DNA from 2 places in the Comamonas sp. GW821-FHT11H03 genome. Region 1 is predicted to be linked to the other one. Evidence: predicted binding sites of a transcription regulator. Region 1 holds the regulator's gene; the other holds the start of a gene.

Evidence for each region. The regulator FNR, encoded in region 1, switches genes on or off when oxygen is low (the NO sensors DNR and NnrR bind a similar motif). The targets are predictions, from matches to a motif close to TTGATNNNNATCAA.
Region 2: AC1RTQ_RS03820 (DASS family sodium-coupled anion symporter) is a predicted target of FNR. The motif match lies at 3,113-3,126, and genes of this name have one in related genera.

The regions. Positions count from the first base shown of each region.
Region 1 is NZ_JBXARF010000005.1:266,489-277,762, reverse strand. It holds gene AC1RTQ_RS13695 (sensor domain-containing protein) at 1-605, opposite strand, end outside; gene AC1RTQ_RS13690 (HD-GYP domain-containing protein) at 602-1,846, opposite strand; gene AC1RTQ_RS13685 (sulfite exporter TauE/SafE family protein) at 1,957-2,670, opposite strand; gene hemN (oxygen-independent coproporphyrinogen III oxidase) at 2,674-4,056, opposite strand; gene fnr (fumarate/nitrate reduction transcriptional regulator Fnr) at 4,324-5,046, shown strand; gene AC1RTQ_RS13670 (hypothetical protein) at 5,110-5,373, opposite strand; gene AC1RTQ_RS13665 (FixH family protein) at 5,631-5,936, opposite strand; gene ccoG (cytochrome c oxidase accessory protein CcoG) at 6,063-7,505, opposite strand; gene ccoP (cytochrome-c oxidase, cbb3-type subunit III) at 7,588-8,499, opposite strand; gene AC1RTQ_RS13650 (cbb3-type cytochrome oxidase subunit 3) at 8,527-8,664, opposite strand; gene ccoO (cytochrome-c oxidase, cbb3-type subunit II) at 8,682-9,314, opposite strand; gene ccoN (cytochrome-c oxidase, cbb3-type subunit I) at 9,334-10,770, opposite strand; gene ccoS (cbb3-type cytochrome oxidase assembly protein CcoS) at 10,834-10,971, opposite strand; gene AC1RTQ_RS13630 (heavy metal translocating P-type ATPase) at 10,971-11,274, opposite strand, start outside.
Region 2 is NZ_JBXARF010000001.1:820,739-832,012, reverse strand. It holds gene rpsK (30S ribosomal protein S11) at 1-163, shown strand, start outside; gene rpsD (30S ribosomal protein S4) at 253-876, shown strand; gene AC1RTQ_RS03840 (DNA-directed RNA polymerase subunit alpha) at 989-1,987, shown strand; gene rplQ (50S ribosomal protein L17) at 2,125-2,508, shown strand; tRNA gene AC1RTQ_RS03830 (tRNA-Met) at 2,549-2,625, shown strand; gene AC1RTQ_RS03825 (hypothetical protein) at 2,709-3,026, opposite strand; gene AC1RTQ_RS03820 (DASS family sodium-coupled anion symporter) at 3,286-4,791, shown strand; gene AC1RTQ_RS03815 (alkylhydroperoxidase domain protein) at 4,801-5,391, opposite strand; gene AC1RTQ_RS03810 (CMD domain protein) at 5,388-6,083, opposite strand; gene AC1RTQ_RS03805 (putative FMN-dependent luciferase-like monooxygenase) at 6,080-7,186, opposite strand; gene AC1RTQ_RS03800 (dipeptide ABC transporter ATP-binding protein) at 7,167-8,852, opposite strand; gene AC1RTQ_RS03795 (ABC transporter permease) at 8,849-9,781, opposite strand; gene AC1RTQ_RS03790 (ABC transporter permease) at 9,778-10,725, opposite strand; gene AC1RTQ_RS03785 (TIGR04028 family ABC transporter substrate-binding protein) at 10,753-11,274, opposite strand, start outside.

The DNA.
Region 1 (11,274 bases):
TGCGCATCCTGCAAAAGAGTGAACTGACTCTCGCTGCTGATGGTCTGTGCTTCCAGGTGGGTAAAGATGGCCGCATCATCTCGCTGCACGAGCAGTGGTTCAGGTAGTTGCCACAGCTCCGCGAAACGGTGGTTGAATGCACGAATACCGCCGCGTAGATCACAGACCAGCATGCCATCTGCAGCGGACTCAAGCGTCGCCCGCAACTCTGCAAGCAGCATGTCCAGTTCGCTCTCGTGCCGCAACTGCTCGCTGCGATCGAGCATGGTGAGCATCAACCAGCGCGGGTTCAGGGCGATGGGGCCCACCCCCATCTCCACAGCCGTCAATGAACCATTGGCTGTACAAATTTCTGTGAGAAATTTCGCCCCGCCCACCCAGTTTGAGGCATCCTGCCAGAACGCTTTTTGCACCAGTGAGGCACACAGCACATCGACATACTGCTCCTGCGCCTGCTCGGGCGTGTAGCCTGTGAGCTGCATACTAGCTGCATTGGCATGCACGACACGCAATGTCTGCGCATCCAGCAGCCAGACCGCCTCCTGCAAGCCATCGAGCATGGAGGCAAGCAGAGGGTCGATCAGAAAACTCTGCTGCAAAGTCACGCGAGGTCTTTCTCGGCAGCAGGTGCTGCAGAACTGTCAAAAAAGTAGCAAAGACGCCTCTGCGGCTGTAAAGCTTCTAACGCATTTCGAGAAAGCTGATTTCGCGTCAAACCTCGGCGAATACCCAAACCCACATATTCAAGCAAATCCACGAACCGCAGCTTCTGCGGCGCCTGCATGTCATAGGTCAGTACCTGCGGCTTGAGCGACTGGCTGGTGTTGACGGACACCACCACGCCCATCCGCCCATCGCTTAGCTCCACCAAAGAGCCCGGCGGATAGACCCCCAAGGTCTGCACGAATGCCTTGAGCACATCGGGCGCATATCGCTGGCGATACTGACCATACAGTGCAGCCATGGCTTCATGAGGCGTCATTTCGTTGCCTTGCAGTGGCAGATTGCACAAGCGCTCAAAATTATTGACCAGCGCCAGGATCTGTCCGGCAATGTCCATATCTGTGGCCAGCAAGCCCAGTGGAAAGCCTGACCCATCGGCCCATTCATGATGCTGGGCGATGGCCGTCGTGACGGAAGGAGGATAGCCCATGGACAGAGCCAATGCCACCGACTCTCCGACATGACGTGCATACAGGGTCTCTCGCACAGGCGTGCGGCCCGTGCCTTGATTCAGTGCATTGGCCGATGCGGAAATCTCCAGCCCCGGCTTGCCGATGTCATGCAACAGGGCCGCCGCGCCCAGATCCTGCAATACGTCATTGCACAGGCCCAGCGTCTTGCCCAACAGCAGGCTCAGTACGGAGACATTGACACCATGAACGCCAAAGGTGGCCCCCCCCGTATCCGCAAGCAGATGCAAAGTCAGATCACGAGCCTGCGCCAGTTTGACGACTTGCTGCGCAACCAGCATATCCGTCGTTGTCCGCGCCTTCTCGGGGTTGACTGGCAACAAGGCCTGCACGTCATCAAATACGGAAACCGCGCCCAGAAACCTGGATTGCACGCCCAAGATACTGTTACGCCATGCATGCGCATCATTCTCGGGGGGGACAGGAGCGAGTTGAGGGTCTGCAGCCACAGACGCTGCCGCCTCTTCCTGATCGCTTCTCGATAGATCAACCTGAACTGCCTTGAGCTTCAGGGTCCTGAGTGTCTGCAACTGCTCGTCATTGACAATCTTGAAGCTGCTGACGGGAAACGGATGGCGCAACCAGCCAGTCTCCAGATGGACATACATGCCGATACGCAGTTGTCCGATATCAATAGCAACGAAACGATTCACTTTGAGCGCTACACACAAGATAAGACATTATTCCGCAGTTCCATGACTGCTCAACCATGACTAGGGTCTGTTGGGATGCAAACAGCGTCAACAATCCCCTCTTGTGTGACTTATCGGCACCAAAGGCCGGGTTTGTAGACCAGATCCATCCACAAAGCCCAACTCGCAACACCAATCAGCATCAGACCAGCGACTCTGGTGCCCCACCTGGCCCGCAATGCATTGACATGCGACTGTCCTAGTTGCCACAGCCAGGGTCCCGCCAGCAGCCACAGTGCACCACCAACGGCAAAGGCTGCCATGGACAAAGCACCTTGCCAAGCGCCGCCACTCAAGGCCGCCACCAACACCGCCGAATACAGCAAACCACAAGGCATCAGTGCCCAGGCAAAGCCTGCTGCCAGACTGCCGCCTGGCGCGGTGACCCAGGGCTGAACCCTGGCCCAGACGGAACGCCCCGCCCGCTCCAGCCAGGCTGGCTGCCGCGCCTGCACCACCATGGCCAGCCCCCAGGCCATCACCGCTACATGCATCAGCGTCCAAAGTCTCTGCAATGCCGTTGTCTGACTGGTCACCCAGGCCAGACTTTCCATGGCCACGGCCGCGACCCCTCCCAGCAGGGCATAGGCAGCGATGCGACCTAGATGAAACAGGCTGGTGCGCAGCCATTGGCGTTTTTGCAGGCCGTGCACGACAACAGGCTGTCCGCCACCGACAGGCTTCGCTGCTGTGACCACACTGCAGGGAGCAGCGCACATTACAAGACAATGGGGCCCACCCACGAGCCCCATGATCAAAGCGGTCCAGACCAGCGAAAACAGCATGCGCTAGATGATGCGCGAAAAGCGCGCGCGGTTTCGGTCGGCCTGCAAATATCGATCAAACAGCATGGCTACTCCGCGCACAAAAAACCAGCCCAGGCCCGTGACCTTGAAGCCCTCGTCGGATAGCTGAACCAGGCCATTGCGCTGCATTTCCGCCAGTGCAGCGAGCTCCGAAGCAAAGTACTCGCGGAAATTGATCAGCCAAGCCTGGTCCATCGGCTCATACAGGACGGAGCCCTGACACATGATGGACATGATGACGGCTCTGCGCACCAGATCGTCACGCGAAAGCGCCAGTCCACGCTGCACGGGCAGTATGCCGCCATCGACGGCATCGTAATACTCTTCAAGAGTCTTGACGTTCTGACTGTAGGTCGCGCCCACCTTGCCGATAGCCGATACACCCAGTGCAATCAGATCGCAATCAGGCTGGGTGCTATAGCCCTGAAAGTTTCGATGCAAGCGCCCCTGGCGCTTGGCAATGGCCAGAGAGTCGTCAGGCAGTGCAAAGTGGTCCATGCCCACATAGACATAGCCGCCATTCATGAACGCATCGATGGCGCCGGAGAGCATGTTCAGCTTGTCCTGTCCCATGGGCAGGTCCGCTGATTCGATACGCCTTTGCGGCTTGAAGCGCTCGGGCAAATGCGCATAGGCATACAGTGCAATGCGATCGGGGCGAAGCTCATTGACCTGTGCCAGCGTGCGCGCAAAAGACTCGGGCGTCTGCCTGGGCAGCCCGTAGATCAGGTCCACATTGATGGAGACAAATCCCAGACGGCGCGCCTCGACCACCAACGCAAAGACTTGCTCGGCGGGCTGCTCGCGGTGCACCGCTTTCTGTACCGCGGGGTCAAAGTCCTGCACACCAAAGCTCAGACGATTGAACCCCATGTCCTTGAGAGCTCTGAGCCGCTCGTTGCTGACGGTGCGCGGATCGACCTCGATGGAGTACTCGCCCGCAGGATCCAGCTTGAAATGCTCACGCATCAAGACCATCAGCTGCTGCAACTCTGCATCGCTGAAGAAGGTCGGTGTACCTCCGCCCAGATGCAGCTGGCTTACGAGCTGGCCTTTGCCGCAGTGCTCGGTATGCATGGCCAGCTCGCGGCCCAAGTAGTCCAGATACTCGGCAGCCTTTTCATGATGCTTGGTCACGATCTTGTTGCAGGCGCAGTAATAGCAAAGCGACTCACAGAACGGCACATGCACATAAACGGACAGCGGCAAAGCGCGCGAGCCAGAATGCGTCTTGCGCTGCTTGAGTGCCAGTATGTAGTCGTCTGCACCAAAAGCCTCAACAAAACGGTCGGCTGTTGGGAACGATGTGTAGCGTGGGCCGGGGATATCAAAGCGGCTCAGCAACTCAGGCGTGACTGCGGTCATAACTGGGAGTTAGGGTGCGCCCACACTCTGCATGGAGCATATTTCAATGGAAATCAGATCCTGAAAATCATGCCCCAAATAGGCAAAAGCGCATGTTTTGGAACGAATACTGGCAATGTGCCCCAAGGCAATCATCCTGTCCTTGATGAAAATCAAGAGACCTCAAGGCAAGTGCTGCGACAATTTGATCCATCTCATCTTCAACCACGAGGTCAATGACCAGCGCGACTCTCCACTGTGTGTCTGTCTGCGCGGTAGCAAAAGCCCATGAATCTTCAGACCATCAAAGCATCCTGCTCCAACTGCAATCTGCGTGAACTGTGCATGCCCATGGGCCTGGACGATGAACAAATGGAGCGCATTGAAGAGGTTGTGGCCACGCGCCGCAAGATCAAGCGCGGTGGGCTGCTGTTTCGCAATGGCGAAGAGTTCACCTCTCTGTATGCCATTCGAACCGGCTTCTTCAAGACCAGCGTGGCGACCGAAGACGGTCGCGATCAGGTCACAGGCTTTCAGATGGCGGGCGAAATCATTGGTCTGGACGGTATCGTCAACGACCACCACACTTGTGATGCCGTGGCCCTGGAAGACGCCGAGGTCTGTGTCATGCCGTTTGACAAACTGGAGCAGCTCTCGCGCGAGGTCACGGCGCTGCAGAACCATGTGCACAAGGTCATGAGCCGCGAAATCGTGCGCGAGCATGGCGTGATGCTGCTGCTGGGCAGCATGCGTGCCGAAGAGCGCCTGGCGGCTTTTGTGTTGAACCTGGTCCAGCGTCTGTCGGCACGCGGCTTTTCCAAGTCGGAGCTGGTGCTGCGCATGACGCGCGAAGAAATCGGCAGTTACCTGGGCCTCAAGCTCGAGACCGTGAGCCGCACTTTCTCCAAATTTGCAGAGGAAGGCATTGTGGAAGTCAGGCAGCGCCACCTGCGCATTCTGGATACCGAGGCGCTCAAACGCATCGTCAACAGCCAGCAATGCCAGAGCTGAGCCGAGTCAGCAGACGCTCTCAAGACAAAGCCCGCGGACAGCGGGCTTTTTTATCTGGGCGAATTACTCGGGCAGAGGCTCGGAAACGATGCCTCCATTGAGATCGCTGACGGAGCGCCCCAGCATCACCGTCATCGCTCCTCCTATCAGGGTCACGACCCAGAAGGCAAAAAAGGCGACCGTATAGATGGCCTGGCGCGACCAGCCCAGGGGGGAACCAAGCCAGTGCAGATCCAGCGGGTCCACAAAGGCAAAAACCACCATCTCCATGATTGCCGCCGCCAGAAAGGCCGGCCAGACAATCCACATCCAGCGTCGAGCATCCATCCTGATTCTCCTTGGGCTGTGGGCTTGACCATATTTTGCACAAAGGTGATGACCGCTCACGCAGGACTGCGGGCATGCACCATGGCGGGAAACCCTGAATCACTCTCTTTTCAGTAGCACCTTGCGCCATCCGGATAATGAAAAACCATTTACTTCTGCATCAACGTTAGACGGAGCATGCGCAACATGCTCTGATTTTGATATTGGCAACAAAAAAGGCCGCAAAAGCGACCTTGGCGGAGCAAGCACCGGAGCGCTCAGCGATCCAGAGGATGGTCCTTGACTGGAGTGGCCGCATGATTGCGGCCGGTGACTGCAGGGGCCATGCTTTTTTCACTTTCGCTCAGGCGTTGGTTGATTTCAATGCCATGGCGGTAGTAGTCAGGGTCAATCACGGGATCGGGCCTGCTCAGTGCGATGTATGCGGTGACAAAGCCGGCAATCACCACGATCACCGGGCCGGCGATGATGAGCCAGACATGGGCAAACTTCCACCAGGACTTGCCGTCCTCGGGGTGGGTGATCCTGGCCGTTTGCGAGACCTTGGCTTGTGCTGCCGACATGATGAAACCTCTTTACAAAATTCTGGCCACCCAGGCACATAGGGCAAGGTGGCATGGATTGTTGCCGATTGGCTGTGTCCTTGTCCGGCCTCCGTGATGGCTCACGAAGACCGGCAATACATGGCATTAACGCGGCACCAGGAACACCGTCTTCTCGGAAATACGCCCTGCTCCGGCAGTCACTGCATCCACATTGAAGTGTACGGGGTGCGAGCCGGGAGCTGCTGAGCCATACGGAATTTGCAGCCGCACGGCAATGCCGCGCGTCTCGGCAGGGCCAACGGTCACTTCCTGCTCGGATGCAACTTCCAGATTCTCCAGGCCCACGGCGCTGATACGGTAGCGCTGCTCGGACTCCGTGGCGTTCATGATCTGCAGACGGTAGACGTTCTCCAGCTTGCCGCCCGCTACGATGCGCGAAAGCGCAGCACGGTCTCGAATCACGTCGACCTTGAGCGGCTCGCGCAGCACCAGACTGGCGATCATGGCGGCGCTGAGGGCCACCAGCACGGCCGCGTAGATCAACACACGGGGGCGGAAAATACGGCGGATCACCTGTACCTGCTTCCAGGCCTTGGACACGGCATTCTGAGTGGTCAGCCGGATCAGGCCGCGCGGATACTCCATCTTGTCCATCACGGAGTTGCAGGCATCGATGCACAGACCGCAGCCAATGCACTCGTACTGCAGCCCCTTGCGGATATCGATGCCCACGGGGCAGACCTGAACGCAAAGCTTGCAATCTATGCAGTCCCCCAGGCCCTGTGCCTTGTAGTCAACGTCTTTCTTGCGCGGGCCACGAGCTTCACCACGTTCAGCGTCATAGCTGACGATCATGGTGTCCTTGTCGAACATGGCACTCTGAAAGCGTGCATAGGGACACATGTACTTGCAGACCTGCTCGCGCATGTAGCCGGCGTTGCCGTAGGTGGCAAACCCGTAGAACGCCACCCAGAAAATCTGCCAGTTGCCCTGGAAGGCCATCAACTGCACACCCAGCTCACGGATGGGCACGAAGTAGCCGACAAAGGTGAAGCCTGTCCAAAGAGACAGAACGATCCAGAGAAACTGCTTGAAGGACTTTTTCCAGATCTTCTCCAACGTCCAGCCGTTCTTGTCGATACGCATGCGGGCACTGCGATCGCCTTCGACCTTGCTTTCGATCCACATGAAGATCTCGGTGTAGACCGTCTGCGGACAGGAGAAGCCACACCACAGGCGCCCGGCCACGGCGGTAAACAGAAACAGCCCCAGCGCGCTGATGATCAGCAGCCCCGTCAGATAGATGAAGTCCTGCGGATACAGCACCAGTCCGAACAGATAGAAGCGCCGGGCTTCCAAATCGAACAGCACCATCTGGCGCTCGCCCCACTGCAGCCAGGGCAGGCCGTAGAAGACGAGCTGGGTCAGAAACACCATGGCCCAGCGCCACCGTGAGAACACGCCACTAATAGAGCGTGAGTACACTTTTTGCTCGGAAGCGAACATAGGCACCAACTCAGGCCCGCCCTCATGAGGCTCAGGCGTGATCGGTATGACTTTTCGGGGCTTCCCCTGATCGCACGGCATCGCAGTTCCTTAATGTTTTTGTAATTACTGAAAATTGAAATGCGAAAAAGGCGGTGCCAGGGCACCGCCTCTTAACAACGCATTACTTCTGGTTTTGCGTATTCGAAAGACTCCAGACATAGGAGGCCAACACGGCAATTTGAGCCTCCGTCAACTTCTCTTTCTGGGCAGGCATTTCATTGTGCTTGCCGTTGTTGACGATGTTGACGATTGCCGCCTCACCCCAGCCATGCAGCCAGATGTCATCGGTCAGGTTAGGCGCTCCCAGCGCAGGGTTGCCCTTGCCGTCCATGCCGTGACAAGCCGCACAGGCCACGAACTTGGACTTGCCTTGCGAAGCCTTGACGGCATCGTGAGGGCTGCCCGACAGGCTCAGCACATAGTGCGCCACATTGCGCACATCTTCCGCCGAGCCCACGGCTGCCGCCATGGGCGGCATGATGCCGATACGGCCGTTGGTGATGGTCTCCCTGATCTTCTCGGGAGATCCACCATGCAACCAGTCGCCGTCCGCCAGATTCGGGAAGGACTTGCTGCCGCGAGCGTCAGAGCCATGGCATTGCGCACAGTTGTTCATGAACAGACGCTCGCCAATGGCCATGGCCTGAGGGTCCTTGGCCATTTCTTCGGTAGGCATGCTGGTGAACTTGGCGTACAGAGGCTCCAGGTCTGCCTTGGCCTTGGCCATTTCCTTGTCGTAGGCGCCGGTCTGGCTCCAGTCCAGCTTGCCGCCGAAGCCGCCCAGACCTGGGTAGACCACAAGATAGCCCAAGCTGAAAACCACGGTGATCACGAACAGACCCATCCACCACTTGGGCATGGGGTTGTTGAGTTCACGCAGGTCTTCGTCCCAGACATGGCCTGTGGTGTTGTCGCTCGAGGGAACGACCTTCTTGCTGGCCACCAGAATCAGCAGCAGCAAGCAGCCAAAGATGCCAATCAGCGTAATCGCCGCGACATACACTGACCAGAAATTGTTAATGAAATCGCTCATGGGATGTTCTCGTTGTGGTGATCAGACTCAGTCTTCCAGGAATGGAACCTGAGCTGCCTCGTCAAAACGGGCCTGGTTGCGGCGGGCATACGCCCACCACCAGATGCCCACGAAACACGCCAGCGATGCCAGCGTGGCCACGATACGCATGATGGTGATATCCATTTCCAGCCCTTTCTCTCTTACTTGACGGCGCGACCAAGGACCTGCAGATAGGCAATCACTGCCTCCATCTCTGTCTTGTCCTTGACCTCGGCCTGAGCACCGGCGATTTCCGCATCGGTGTACGGCACGCCCACCTTGCGCAGCGCGCTCATGCGCGTTGCCACGGCCGTGTCATCCACCTTGTTGGCTTCCAGCCAGGAGTAAGCAGGCATATTGGACTCGGGCACTACGTCACGCGGGTTGTTCAGGTGGATGCGATGCCATTCGTCGCTGTACTTGCCGCCCACGCGATGCAGGTCGGGGCCGGTACGCTTGGAGCCCCACTGGAAGGGGTGGTCGTACACGAACTCGCCAGCCACCGAGTAGTGGCCATAGCGCATGGTCTCGGCGCGGAAGGGACGGATCATCTGCGAGTGACAGTTGTAGCAACCCTCGCGCAGATAGACGTCGCGCCCCATCAGCTGCAACGGGGTGTAGGGCTTGAGACCCGCCACTGCTTCGGTCGTGGACTTCTGGAAGAACAGCGGCACGATTTCCACCAGGCCACCAATGGTCAGCACGAACAGCGTTAGCGCGATCAGCAAAAAGTTGCTGGTCTCGATCTTCTCGTGCGAAAAGCTCTTGGGAGCTGCGTTATTTTGATCAGACATTGCTTTTGCTCCTCAATGCTCAAGCGTGAGCCACCACGGCAGGCACTGCCACCTTGACGGAACGGCCGGCCATTGCGGTCTTCCATGTGTTCCATGCCATCACCAGCATGCCGCCCAGATACAGCAGACCGCCAGTCACGCGAATCACATAGAAGGGATAGGTCGCCTTCACGCTTTCCACGAAGGTGTAGGTCAGCGTGCCGTCGGGGTTGACAGCGCGCCACATCAGGCCCTGCATCACACCGGCAATCCACATTGCGGCGATGTACAGCACGATGCCGATGGTCGCCATCCAGAAGTGCAGCTCGATCGCGGCCAGCGAGTGCATCTTCTCGCGGCCGAACAGACGGGGGATCAGGTAGTACAGAGAGCCCATGGTGATCAGACCCACCCAGCCCAGAGCGCCGGAGTGCACGTGGCCCACGGTCCAGTCGGTGTAGTGGCTCAGCGCGTTCACGGTCTTGATGGCCATCATCGGGCCTTCGAAGGTGGACATGCCGTAGAACGACAGGGACACGATCAGGAAACGCAAGATAGGGTCGTCGCGCAGCTTGTGCCAGGCACCCGACAGCGTCATGATGCCGTTGATCATGCCGCCCCAGCTGGGAGCCAGCAGGATCAGCGAGAACACCATGCCCACGGACTGGGCCCAGTCAGGCAAAGCGGTGTAGTGCAGGTGGTGAGGACCCGCCCACATGTACGTGAAGATCAGCGCCCAGAAGTGCACGATCGACAGGCGATACGAGTACACGGGACGACCCGCCTGCTTGGGGATGAAGTAATACATCATGCCCAGGAAGCCGGCGGTCAGGAAGAAGCCCACGGCGTTGTGCCCGTACCACCACTGAACCATTGCATCCTGCACGCCAGCGTAAGCCGAATAGCTCTTCATCCAGCCCGCAGGGACGGAAATATTGTTGACGATATGCAGCAGGGCCACGGCCAGGATAAAGGCGCCGAAGAACCAGTTGGCCACATAGATGTGCTTGACCTTGCGGATGCCGATAGTGCCGAAGAACACAATGGCGTAGGACACCCATGTCACGGCGATCAGCAAGTCAAGGGGCCATTCCAGCTCGGCGTATTCCTTGCCCTGGGTGTAACCCAGAGGCAGGCTGATGGCTGCGCCGACGATAACCAGTTGCCAGGCCCAGAAGGTCAGGCTGGCCAGCTTGGGCATGAACAGCTTGGTCTGGCAGGTGCGTTGCACCACGTAGTAGCTGGTCGCGAACAGCGCCGAGCCACCAAAAGCGAAGATCACGGCATTGGTATGCAGCGGACGCAGACGTCCGTAGCTCAGCCAGGGAATGCCGAAGTTGAGTTCCGGCCAGGCCAGCTGGGACGCGATAAACACGCCCACCGCCATACCTACCACCCCCCATACCACGGCCATGATAGAGAACTGTCTTACGACGGTGTCGTCGTAATAGACAGCATTGTTATTTGTTGCTTCCATCGGGCACCTCTTAGATATCTTGCAAAGTGTTCATCGGTTTCTGGTCGGGCTCGTTGAGCCACATCAATCGTCGCGAAGAATGCGCTCGCCTTCTTGTTCCACGCTCTCGAACTGGCCCCGGTACACGGCCCACCACAGGGCAGCCACAATGGCCATGACCAGAACAACCGACAGCGGAATCAATACATACAAAATGTCCATCAATGGCCTCCTTGAGTCAGTGGCATGACGGTGCCCCGCGGCGCAAGGTGCGCGGGGGCGGACGCGTTGCTATCTGCAGCCTGCAGCGGCAACGCACGTGCAAGACGGGCTGCGTTGGCGACGACCAGCAAGGAGCTCAGCGCCATGCCGAGCCCTGCCAGCCAGGCAGGCATCCAGCCCACAAGGGCCAGAGGAATAGAGATCGCGTTATAGGCTGCTGCCCAGCCCAGGTTCTGGCGCACCACGGACAGGGTCCGGCGGGCCAGCAACAGGCTTTGCAACACTAACTCCAGGCTGTCTCCC
Region 2 (11,274 bases), on a different contig from region 1:
ACAGGGCATCAAGAACCTGGAAGTCGAAATCAAGGGTCCCGGTCCTGGCCGTGAATCCTCGGTTCGCGCCCTGGGTGCTCTGGGTATCCGCATCACTTCCATCTCGGACGTGACTCCGGTTCCCCACAACGGCTGCCGCCCTCAAAAGCGCCGTCGTATCTAATTTTTTATCAAGCCCACCGCCGCCCAGGTGCTTTTGCATCGAGGGCGGCTCCCGTGTTTGCGCACGGTAGATGACACAAAGGAAATCAAGTGGCACGTTATATTGGCCCCAAGGCAAAACTCTCCCGCCGCGAAGGCACCGATCTGTTCCTGAAGAGCGCACGTCGCTCCATCGCAGACAAGGCAAAGTTCGACACCAAGCCTGGTCAGCATGGCCGCACTTCCGGTCAGCGCACTTCCGACTACGGTCTGCAACTGCGCGAAAAGCAGAAGGTCAAGCGCATGTACGGCGTGCTGGAGAAGCAATTCCGCCGCTACTTCGAAGCTGCTGACCGCAAGCGTGGCAACACTGGTGCCAACCTGCTGTCGCTGCTGGAATCGCGTCTGGACAACGTCGTGTACCGCATGGGCTTCGGCTCCACTCGCGCCGAAGCACGTCAGCTGGTGTCGCACAAGGCTATCACTGTGAACGGCCAGTCCGTGAACATTCCTTCTTTCTCCGTGAAGGAAGGCGACGTGGTTGCTCTGCGTGAAAAGTCCAAGAAGCAAGCTCGCGTGGTCGAGGCTCTGCAACTGGCTGCTCAAGTGGGCTTCCCCGCATGGGTTGAAGTGTCTGCTGACAAGGCAGAAGGTACTTTCAAGAAGTCTCCTGACCGCGATGAATTCGCAGCTGACATCAACGAATCCCTGATCGTTGAGTTGTACTCGCGTTAATCTTTAGCAGCGACATTTCTGTAAACCGTCCCCACGGCGCGAGGCATCGCGCCGTGGGTGCTTCACCAGCCTTACCGGTGTAACGAGCCGAGGGTATTGAGAGGAAGTCTGCATGCAAACGAATTTGCTGAAGCCCAAGACAATCAATGTCGAGCAACTTGGTCACAACCGTGCCAAGGTTGTTCTGGAGCCGTTTGAGCGTGGCTACGGTCATACGCTGGGCAATGCCCTGCGCCGTGTTCTGCTCTCCTCCATGGTGGGTTACGCAGCGACGGAAGTGACGATTGCTGGGGTGCTGCATGAGTACTCCTCCATCGACGGTGTCCAGGAAGATGTGACCAACATCCTGCTGAACCTCAAGGGTGTGGTGTTCAAGCTGCACAATCGTGACGAAGTCACCCTGAGCCTGCGCAAGGATGGCGAAGGTGTTGTCACTGCACGTGACATTCAGACCCCCCACGACGTAGAAATCGTCAACCCTGATCATGTGATCGCCCATCTGTCGCAAGGCGGCAAGCTGGACATGCAGATCAAGGTGGAAAAGGGCCGCGGCTATGTGCCCGGCAACGTGCGCCGCTACGGTGACGAATCGACCAAGTCGATCGGCCGTATCGTGCTCGACGCTTCGTTCTCGCCCGTCAAGCGCGTGAGCTACGCTGTCGAATCCGCACGTGTGGAACAGCGTACCGATCTGGACAAGCTGGTTCTGGAAATCGAAACCAACGGTGCTATCACCGCTGAAGACGCAGTGCGCGCATCCGCCAAGATCCTGGTGGAGCAGCTGGCAGTGTTTGCCCAGCTCGACGGTGGCGATATCGCCAGCGTGTTCGACGCTCCTGCCGGTGGCCGCGGCGCTGCCACATCGTTCGATCCCATCCTGCTGCGTCCCGTGGACGAGCTCGAGCTCACCGTGCGTTCTGCCAACTGCCTCAAGGCAGAGAACATCTACTACATCGGCGACCTCATCCAGCGTACCGAAAACGAGCTGCTCAAGACTCCCAACCTGGGTCGCAAGTCGCTCAACGAGATCAAGGAAGTTCTGGCTTCCCGTGGTCTGACGCTGGGCATGAAGCTCGAAAACTGGCCACCTGCTGGCCTGGAAAAGCGTTAATCGCTACAATAGAGGACTTTGCTTGATCCGCTTTGGTTCGGGCAAAGTCCAAGTGCCTCGGGCAGTACCTGATACGGCTGCCTGATTTAATTTAAAAAAGATCTCCGGATAAAAACGGGGAGCAAAGGAAAAGCACCATGCGTCACGGCAACGGCCTCCGCAAACTGAACCGCACTTCTGCACACCGCAAGGCAATGCTGCAGAACATGATGAACTCGCTGATCGAGCACGAAGCCATCAAGACCACGGTCCCCAAGGCCAAGGAACTGCGTCGCGTGATCGAGCCCATGATCACTCTGGCCAAGGTTGACACCGTGGCTAACCGCCGTCTGGCTTTCGACCGTCTGCGCGACCGCGACAGCGTGACCAAGCTGTTCAACGTGCTGGGTCCCCGCAACGCTCAGCGTCCCGGCGGCTATACACGTATCCTGAAGATGGGCTTCCGCGTGGGCGACAACGCTCCCATGGCCTATGTGGAACTGGTCGAGCGCGCTGAAGAAGCCGCTGCAGCAGCTGAATAAGCCATGGCAGGCTGCAAAGCCTGCTATAATTTGGAAATACCGCGCGATGGAGCAGTCTGGTAGCTCGTTGGGCTCATAACCCAAAGGTCGGAGGTTCAAATCCTTCTCGCGCAACCAAATTGAAAAGGTCACGACAATGTCGTGACCTTTTTTTTGTCCATTTTCTCCATAGGCCATAAGGCTGTGCCCGCCTCGGCTCTTCATACCCCTGGCAGGGTGCCTGAGCGACGGCGCAGATGCTCGCGTACCCGGTTGGCGATCACCTGGGCGATCTCCGGGCTCAGCACCTCGCTGATATGCAGTACCTCGGTGTAATGCAGATAGAGCAGGCCGCGCAAGGTCTTGAATGCCGTCTCATGTGCGGCTCCGCAGATGCCGGCATCGTTGGCCAGCACGCGTTCCACGGCACCGTGCTCAAGCAGCCGGATCTTGCAGATAGCTGCCTGATGCAGGATCTCCAGGTCTATTTCCTCAAGGCGGTTTTCCCATTCATCGGGCAAGAATCGATTCGCTGGCATGTAGGGTGGCTCTCCTGCTCAATTCATGGACAGACTCGAATGCTGGCATACCCCGGGTCTGGCCGTCGGTTTTGCTTCTACAAGTCTTGATGCTTGTCAAATGTCGATAAGGTGAACGTCGGCCTGGGGTCGAGGCCGTGCGGCACTGCATCATGATGCCAGTCTGCGACCTGACCACCAATGCCTGTCCGTGTCTCCTGGATTTCTCCGAGCTGAGGTATGGTGTCTCGATGCGCTGCAGGTAAAGAAAAGGACTTGTATGTTCGAGAAAATCGTCTCGATGTTCCGCTACCTCAAATCGGCCGTGCCGTTTCGGCTGGTGCCTGCATTGATTGCCACCCTGGTGCTGATCGGTCTGCTGCTGACGCCGGTGCCGGCTGGGCTGGATACCAAGGCATGGCAGCTGGTGGCCATCTTTCTGACGACCATCGTGGCGATCATTCTCAAGGTCATGCCCATAGGCGTGATGGCTCTGATGGCGATTGTCATCGTGTCGCTGTCTCAGGTGACCTCCAGTTCCTCCAAGGGGGCGATCACGGATGCGCTGAGCAGCTTTGCGAACCCCTTGATCTGGCTGATCGTGGTGGCTGTTCTGATCTCGCGCGGCCTCAAGAAAACGGGGCTCGGCAACCGCATCGGATTGCTGTTCATTGCGCTGATGGGCAAGCGCACCATAGGCATAGGTTACGGACTTGCGATCTGTGAGCTGGTGCTGGCCCCGTTCACGCCCAGCAACACGGCACGCGGCGGCGGTATCGTGCATCCGATCATGAAGTCCATTGCCAACGCCTTCGAATCGGACCCGGCCAAGGGAACCCAGGGCAAGGTCGGGACCTATCTGGCGCTGGTCAACTACCATTCCAATCCGATCACTTCGGCCATGTTCCTGACCGCGACGGCACCCAATCCTCTGGTCGTGGACCTGGTGGCCAAGGCCACGGGTCAGTCCCTGCATCTGAGCTGGACAAGCTGGGCGCTGTACATGCTGCTGCCGGGCTTGCTGTGCCTGCTGCTGATGCCGCTGGCGGTCTATCTGCTGTCGCCTCCCGAGCTCAAGGCCACGCCCAATGCCGTGGAGTACGCGCGTGCCGAGATGGCCCGCATGGGACCGCTGTCGGGCAAGGAGCGGGTGATGCTCGGGACCTTCGGCATGATGCTGCTGCTGTGGGCGAATGTGCCGCAGATGCTGTTCGGCCCGGCTTTCACGCTGGACCCGACCGTGGTGGCTTTTCTGGGTCTGTTCACCCTGATCATCACGGGGACCATCGACTGGGATGATGTGCTGTCCGAGAAAAGCGCCTGGGACACCCTGATCTGGTTCGGTGCCCTGGTGATGCTGGCCGAGCAGCTCAATAGAGTCGGGGTGGTCGCCTGGTTTGCCGAGGGCCTGAAAAATGCCATCGTCGCCAGCGGCCTGGACTGGCTGCCCGTGGCCGCCATTCTGGTGGGCGTCTTCGTCTTCTCGCACTATCTGTTTGCCAGCACCACTGCCCATATCAGCGCCATGATGCTGGCCTTTCTGACCGTGGGAGCGCAACTGATCCCGGCCGACTACGTCGTCCCCTTCATGCTGATGATGACGGCCGGCTCGGCCATCATGATGACGCTGACGCACTACGCGACCGGAACATCGCCCATCATCTTCGGCAGCGGCTATGTGACTCTGGGTGTCTGGTGGCGTGTAGGTGCTGTCATGTGCGTGCTGGAGCTGCTGATCTTCGCTGTCGTCGGAGCTGCCTGGTGGAAGCTGCTGGGGCTGTGGTGAGCTGTGGCGTCAGGTGGCGGTATGCAGGGGCTCGCCCAGGGACAGCATGAGTCGGTTGGCCCAATTGAAGAAGGCCGTGCCGTGAAGCGCATCGGAGATGGCGGCGTCGTCCAGGCCGGCGGCACGCAGCGCATCGATATGACTGGACTCCAATGCGGGCGGAGTCTGCGTCAAGGCCACGGCGGCGGCAACGATGGCATTCCAGCGAGGGCCCAGGTCGGTGCCCGGACCTTCATCGAGCAGGCGCTGCACATCGGCAGTGCGATGCGAGAAATGTGTGGCAAAGCGCGCATGTACCGAAGCGCAGTAGATGCAGCCGTTGGTGCGTGAGGTTGCAGTTGCTGCCAGTTCACGCTCGGCACGCGGCAGGCCGGCATCGGGGTTGTAGAAGATGTCCTTGTCGGTGCGTGTGCGTGCTCCCAGAGTGTCCGGGTCGCGCGCCAGCAGCCGGAAATAGGTTGAATGCGCGCGCGCCGCATCCACCAGTCCCGCATAGTGGCGCTCGCTCAGCTCGCTCTCCTGCAGCGGAGCTATCCATGGCTGCCAGTCGAGCTGTTCCTGGGTGAAGCTCTGGACAGAGGTGTTGTGCGTCGTGGTCATGGCTGGGCTTGCAGGTCGATGGTGGAAGATGCAGTGGTGACTGAAGCTCGTGCGCCGAGCACGCGCAGCCCCGCCACGAGGCGGATCTGGAAGGACAGGAAAGAGGCGAGCTGGGAGAGGATGACGATATCGGTCTCGCTCCAGCCGGCCTGCTGCAGCGCCAGCAAAGCCTGGGCACTCGCATCGCGTGGGTGGTAGGCCAGCAGATGGGCGTGGGCCAGTGCGGCGCTCAGGCGCGGGCCTAGCAAGGTCGCATGAGCCGGATCCACGGCGTAGCTGGGGCCGCTCTGGTCCTCGCGGCTCAAGGGGCCGGCCGGATAAATTCCGTAGGGGCCGTGCGGGCCGCTGCCGGCCTGCAGGCTGGCAGCGCGCCCGCGCACCACTTCCGAGCTCACGGCAGCGGCCAGATCGGCATCCTCGGCCGCCAGGGCGAGTGTGTAGAAGGCCGTGCTGCGTGGCTCGCCATGCAGGCCTGCCGTGAAGGCGGCCAGCGTCAGGCGCTCGCGCAGCGAGACGGCTCCCGCAACGGGCTCGGCGGGGGTGAATAGCGCGGCAAAGCTTTGCTGGGCCTGGGAGCGAGCCTCGCTGCGGTGGCGGCGGACCTGATCCAGCGCGCTGCCGGCAGCGATATCGGCGAGATGGTCGATCACATCTTCGGGAAAGCGGGTCTGTGCGGTGATGCTCATGATCATGCGGCTTGAAGCAGTTGGGTCCGGACTAGGGGTTGGGAAGCGCCTGTGAGGGCCTCGCTGCGGCGCCAGCCAAGAGCCGGGGCCACGACGGACGCAGTCAGCTCGATGGAGCGCAGAATGGCCAGGTGCGGCGGGTCGATGGAGTGGACCTGGAACACGATGTCGGTGGCTTGCGCCAGCGCCGTGTCGGCGCGCAGCGAGGCGATCACCTCCTCGGGAGTGCCCACATGCACGTCATAGGCTTCAATGAGCTGCTGCAGCGGCGCCTGTGGATCGACGCGTGTTGCCCATTGCGTGGATGCGGATGAAGCCTGGGCTGCATGACGCTGGGCCGAGCGGCGCAGCCCGGCCTCGGCCCATTGCAGTGCCTGAGAGCGCTTGTCGGATACCAGCAGGGTGCGCGAAGCCAGGATGCGCGGTGCGCGACCTGCGGGCAAGGCTGCGAGATAAGCATCGATGATGGGGTTCTGTATCTCGGACAGCGTTGCCTGAGGCCGGCCTTCGGGTCTGGGCTGGGTGCGCGAGAGCATCAACCCGTCCCCGTTGGCGCCGGCGCGTGCCCCGCCTTCGACCGAGAACGTGGCTTGCCAGACGCGCTCCAGCAACTGCGGGGCTGCGGGGTACAGGCGCACGCCGCCTGCCAGCTCGCGCCCGGCCCAGGCATCCCGCAGCACGGCGAAGTTGCGTGCGAAGACCGCGCCGCGCTCGCTGCCTGCGACGCCGAAGGCCTCGAAGGACTCTGCCGTGCCGCCCGTGCCCAGACCCACTTCGAGCCGGCCGCCCGACAGCAGGTCCAGCACGGCGGCGTCCTCGGCCACGCGCAGCGCATTTTCCAGCGGCAGCGTGACCACGCCCGTGCCCAGGCGGATGCGCCGCGTGCGGGCCGCCACATGCGAGAGAAAGACAAAGGGTGAGGGCAGGCCGCCCTCGCTTTCGTGGAAATGGTGCTGGGCGATCCATGCCGAGTCGAAGCCCTGGGCTTCGGCATGGGCGATCTGCTCGGTGACCAGGCGGTAGCGTTCGGCGGCCGGTACCTCATCAAGCAGGCGGCTGAAGAAGCCCAGGCGAGGTTGGTGAAGATTGTCAGGCGGGGTGAGGGACAAAATCGATGCTCCTTTTGCCGGGAATGGCGTCCATGAGTTCGCGCGTGTAGTCGCTGGTGGGGCGCAGGAATACGTCCTCGACGCTGCCCGCGTCCACCACCTTGCCTGCGCGCAGCACCGACACCGTGTCGGCGATCTGGCGCACCACGGCAAGGTCGTGCGAGATGAAGAGATAGCTCAGGCCCAGGTCCTGCTGCAACTGCGCGAGCAGGGTCAGGATCTGGGCCTGCACGGTCACGTCCAATGCCGAGACGGCTTCGTCCAGAACGACCACCTCGGGCTGCAGCACCAGGGCGCGTGCAATCGCCACGCGCTGGCGCTGGCCGCCCGAGAGCGCATGCGGGCGCCGTTCGAGCACGGCGGCCGGCAGGCCCACGCGTTCCAGCATGTCCAGCACGCGTTGGCGGCGCTCCTGAGTCGGTAGCGGCTCGAAGTTGAGCAGCGGCTCCTCGATGATGTCGAAGACACGCTGGCGCGGGTCCAGCGAGCTGAACGGGTTCTGATAGACCAGCTGGACCTTGCGCCGCAACTGGCGCAGGGCCTCGCCGCGCAGGCCCGTGAGTTCGGTGCCGGCGATGCGGATGCGACCCGATGTGGGACGTCCCAGGCCCACGATGTCGCGTATGGTCGTGGTCTTGCCCGAGCCCGACTCGCCGACGATGGCATGTGTGGAGCCCCGGCGCAGGCGCAGCGACAAGCCGTCCACGGCGCGGAAAACGTCGCGCCCGCGGCCGGGGGCATGGAAATCGTGTACCAGGTCCTCGACCTCGATGGCCCAATCCTCGGTAGCGGCCGCCGCCGCTGGCGCAGTGCGACGGGGCGCGGGCGTGAGCGAGGGAGCGTCGGACAGCAAGCGGCGCGTATAGGCGCTTTGTGGATTGCGCAGAAGCTCCAGTGTCGGGCCTTGCTCCTGAATGCGACCGCCCTGCATGACGATGAGGCGATGAGCGCGGTCTGCGGCCACGCCCAGGTCGTGGGTGACCAGCAGCACGGCAGTGCCGGTTTCGCGGCGCAGCTCGTCGATCAGATCCAGGATGCGCCGCTGCACCGTGACGTCCAGGGCGCTGGTGGGTTCGTCGGCGATGATCAGCGCAGGTCGCAGCGCGATGGCGATGGCGATCAGCACGCGCTGGCGCATGCCGCCCGACAGCTCGTGCGGATACTGGCGCGCCCGCAGGGCGGGCTGGGACAGGCCCACGCGGGTCAGCAGGTCGATCACGCGCGCCTCGACGGCAGCGCGGTCGCGCAGGCCGTGAATGCGCAGTATTTCGCCTACCTGGTCGCCCACGGTGCGCACGGGATTGAGCGAGGTGGTCGGGTCCTGGGGCACCAGGCAGAGCACGCGGCCGCGAATGCTGTTCCAGCGCGCGGGGCTCCAGTCCGAAACATCGGTGCCCTGCAGCCGGATGCTGCCTTGCTCGCGGCGCCCGTTGTCCGCCAGCAGGCCGATCACGGCCTGGGCCGTGGTGGTCTTGCCCGAACCCGATTCGCCGACCAGTGCCACGACTTCGCCCGGTGCTATCGAAAACGACAGGCCGTGGACCACGCGCTGCTCCTGGCCGCCGTGGTCACGGTAGGCGATGATCAGGTCCTGGACTTCGAGCAGTGGGGCGGCAGCAGCGGCAGGGATTGTCGTGGTGGGGCGGTCTTGCAGCAGGGCGCTCATGCCGGCCTCCGCGCGAATGAGGTGCCGATGCGGTTGGCTGCCAGCACCACGGCCACCACGACCAGGCCCGGTGCCGTGGTCATCCACCATGCGGTGGCGATGTAGTTGCGCCCTTCGGCGATCAGCAAGCCCCATTCGGGCGTGGGCGGTGGCGCTCCGTAGCCCAGAAAGCCCAGCGTGGAAATCGACAGGATGGCCGAGCCGAACTGCAGTGCGGCCAGGGCCACCACCGAAGTCAGCGAATTGGGCAGCACATGGCGCCACAGCACGGCGGCAAAGCGTCCGCCGCTGCCGAAGGCCGCCTCCACATAGTCAGAGCGTCGCACGCGAACCACTTCGGAGCGCACCAGGCGCGCGAAGCCGGCCACGGATGCCACCCCCACGGCGATGGCCGCATTGATGGTGCCAAAGCCCAGCAAGATGATGATGGTCAGCGACAGCAGCAGCGAGGGCACGGCCAGCAGCACGTCGACCAGGCGCATCAGCGCGTCATCGACGCGGCCGCCCGTGGCTCCGGCCAGCAGGCCGATCAGCGTGCCCGCCACCAGGCCCACGGCCACGGCCAGGAAAGCGCCAGACAGTGAGTGCACGGAGCCATGCACCACGCGGGCCCAGAGATCACGCCCCAGCGCATCCGTGCCCAGCCAGTGCGCGAGGCCGGGCGCCAGCAACTGCTGACCGGCTTGGCCGACGACGGGATTCTGATGTGCAAACCAGCCCGGAACCAGTGCCCACAGTGCGGCCGCGGCAATCACCAGCCAGGCCAGGGCCAGCGTGGGCGACAGGCGCCTGAGCCTTTGCAGATCGATGGGGACGGGGCGAAGGTTTTTGGCGGCCGCTGCCGGCGAGGGGGCTTGCCTGGGCGCTGCGGAGGACGCGACGCTGGAAGCCTGAGGCTTGGGAATGATGGTCGAGACGGCGGTGTTCATGCCCGGTTCTCCACAGAATGACGCAAACGAGGATCGAGCAGCGGGTAGAGCAGGTCCACGGCGAGGTTGATGAGCACGAAGGCGGCGGCCGAGACCACGACCACCGCCTGGAGCACGGCCGTGTCCTGGTTGCCCACGGCCTGCTGGGTCAGCGTGCCCAGGCCGTTGAGGCCGAACACGGCCTCCGTCACCACGGCACCGGCCAGCAGCTCGCCGAACAGCACGCCGGCAATCGTCAAGGCCGGCAGCAAGGCATTGCGCGCCACATGGTGCAGCAGCACCCAGGCGCGAGAGGCACCCTTGGCGCGGGCTACGGCCACAAAAGGCTGGGCCAGCACGGTGTCGATATTGCGCAGCAGGATCTGGGCCAGCGGCGCCGAAATTGGGACGGCCAGCGTCAGCGTGGGCAGGACCAGGCCTTCCCAGGGGCCGGGATTGATGACGGGAATCCAGCCCAGACGGAAGGACAGCACCTGGATCAGCATGATGCCCAGCCAGAAAACGGGCACGGAGACGAAGACCGAGGGCAGGGCTTGCAGGGCATTGCGCAGCCAGGCCAGAGGCGCGAGGCTGGCCGCCGCCGCAAGCGCTATGGCCAGCAGCGCCGCCGTGGAAAAGCCCAGGCCTGCCAGGCGCAGCGTGGGCGGCAGACTGGTGGCCAGGCCCTGGCTTACGGGCACGCCGGCTTGCAAGGAGTAGCCGAAATGGCCCGTGAGGAACTGCCCCAGGGTGTGCAGGTATTGCTGCCAGACGGGCTGATCGGCCCCATAGGCGGCGCGGATGTCAGCGATCTCCTGCGGGCCCAGGCCCAGCTCGGGGTTCAGGAACTTGATCAGCACGGCGTCGCCCGGCAGCAGCTGCAGCAGGATGAAAGAAGCCGTGAAAGCGGCCCACAGCACCAGGGCGGCCTGTGCGATGCGGCCAAGCAGATAGCGGCGTGACATGGGTGCGCCTCCTTTGTCGGTGCGCGCTCAGCGCTTGGCCAGCCAGGTGCTGTAGAAGCTGGGGCGGCCCACGGCCTCGAAGCCCACTTCACGCACCCAGGTCGCACCCGCGAAGGCCTGGGGCTCCTCGAAGATCGGGATCACATAGGCCTGGTCGATCAGATAGTTCTGCACCTCGCCGGTCAGCGCCAGGCGCCGGTTGGCATCGGTCTCGGCCGCAATGGCATCGAACAGGTGGTTGAGCTTGCTGTCCTCGAAGGACTTGACCTTCTGGCTCACACCGCCTTTTTGCAGCAGCACATTGCGATTGCTCGGGTAGTAATTGCTCTTGATCACGTCGGGATCGGCGCGGCCCACCATGCCCGGCAGCACGCCGGTCTTGTCGGGGTCCAGCGTGTCCACCGTGCGGCTGCCCGAGTCTCCGGCCAGCACATTGAGCTTGATGCCCAGCCTGGCCCATTGCTGGGCCACCAGTTGCAAGGTCTCCTTGTTCTGCGGCTGGGGCAGGGATTCGTAGGTCGAGAGCACGAAGTCCTGGCCGTTCTTCTG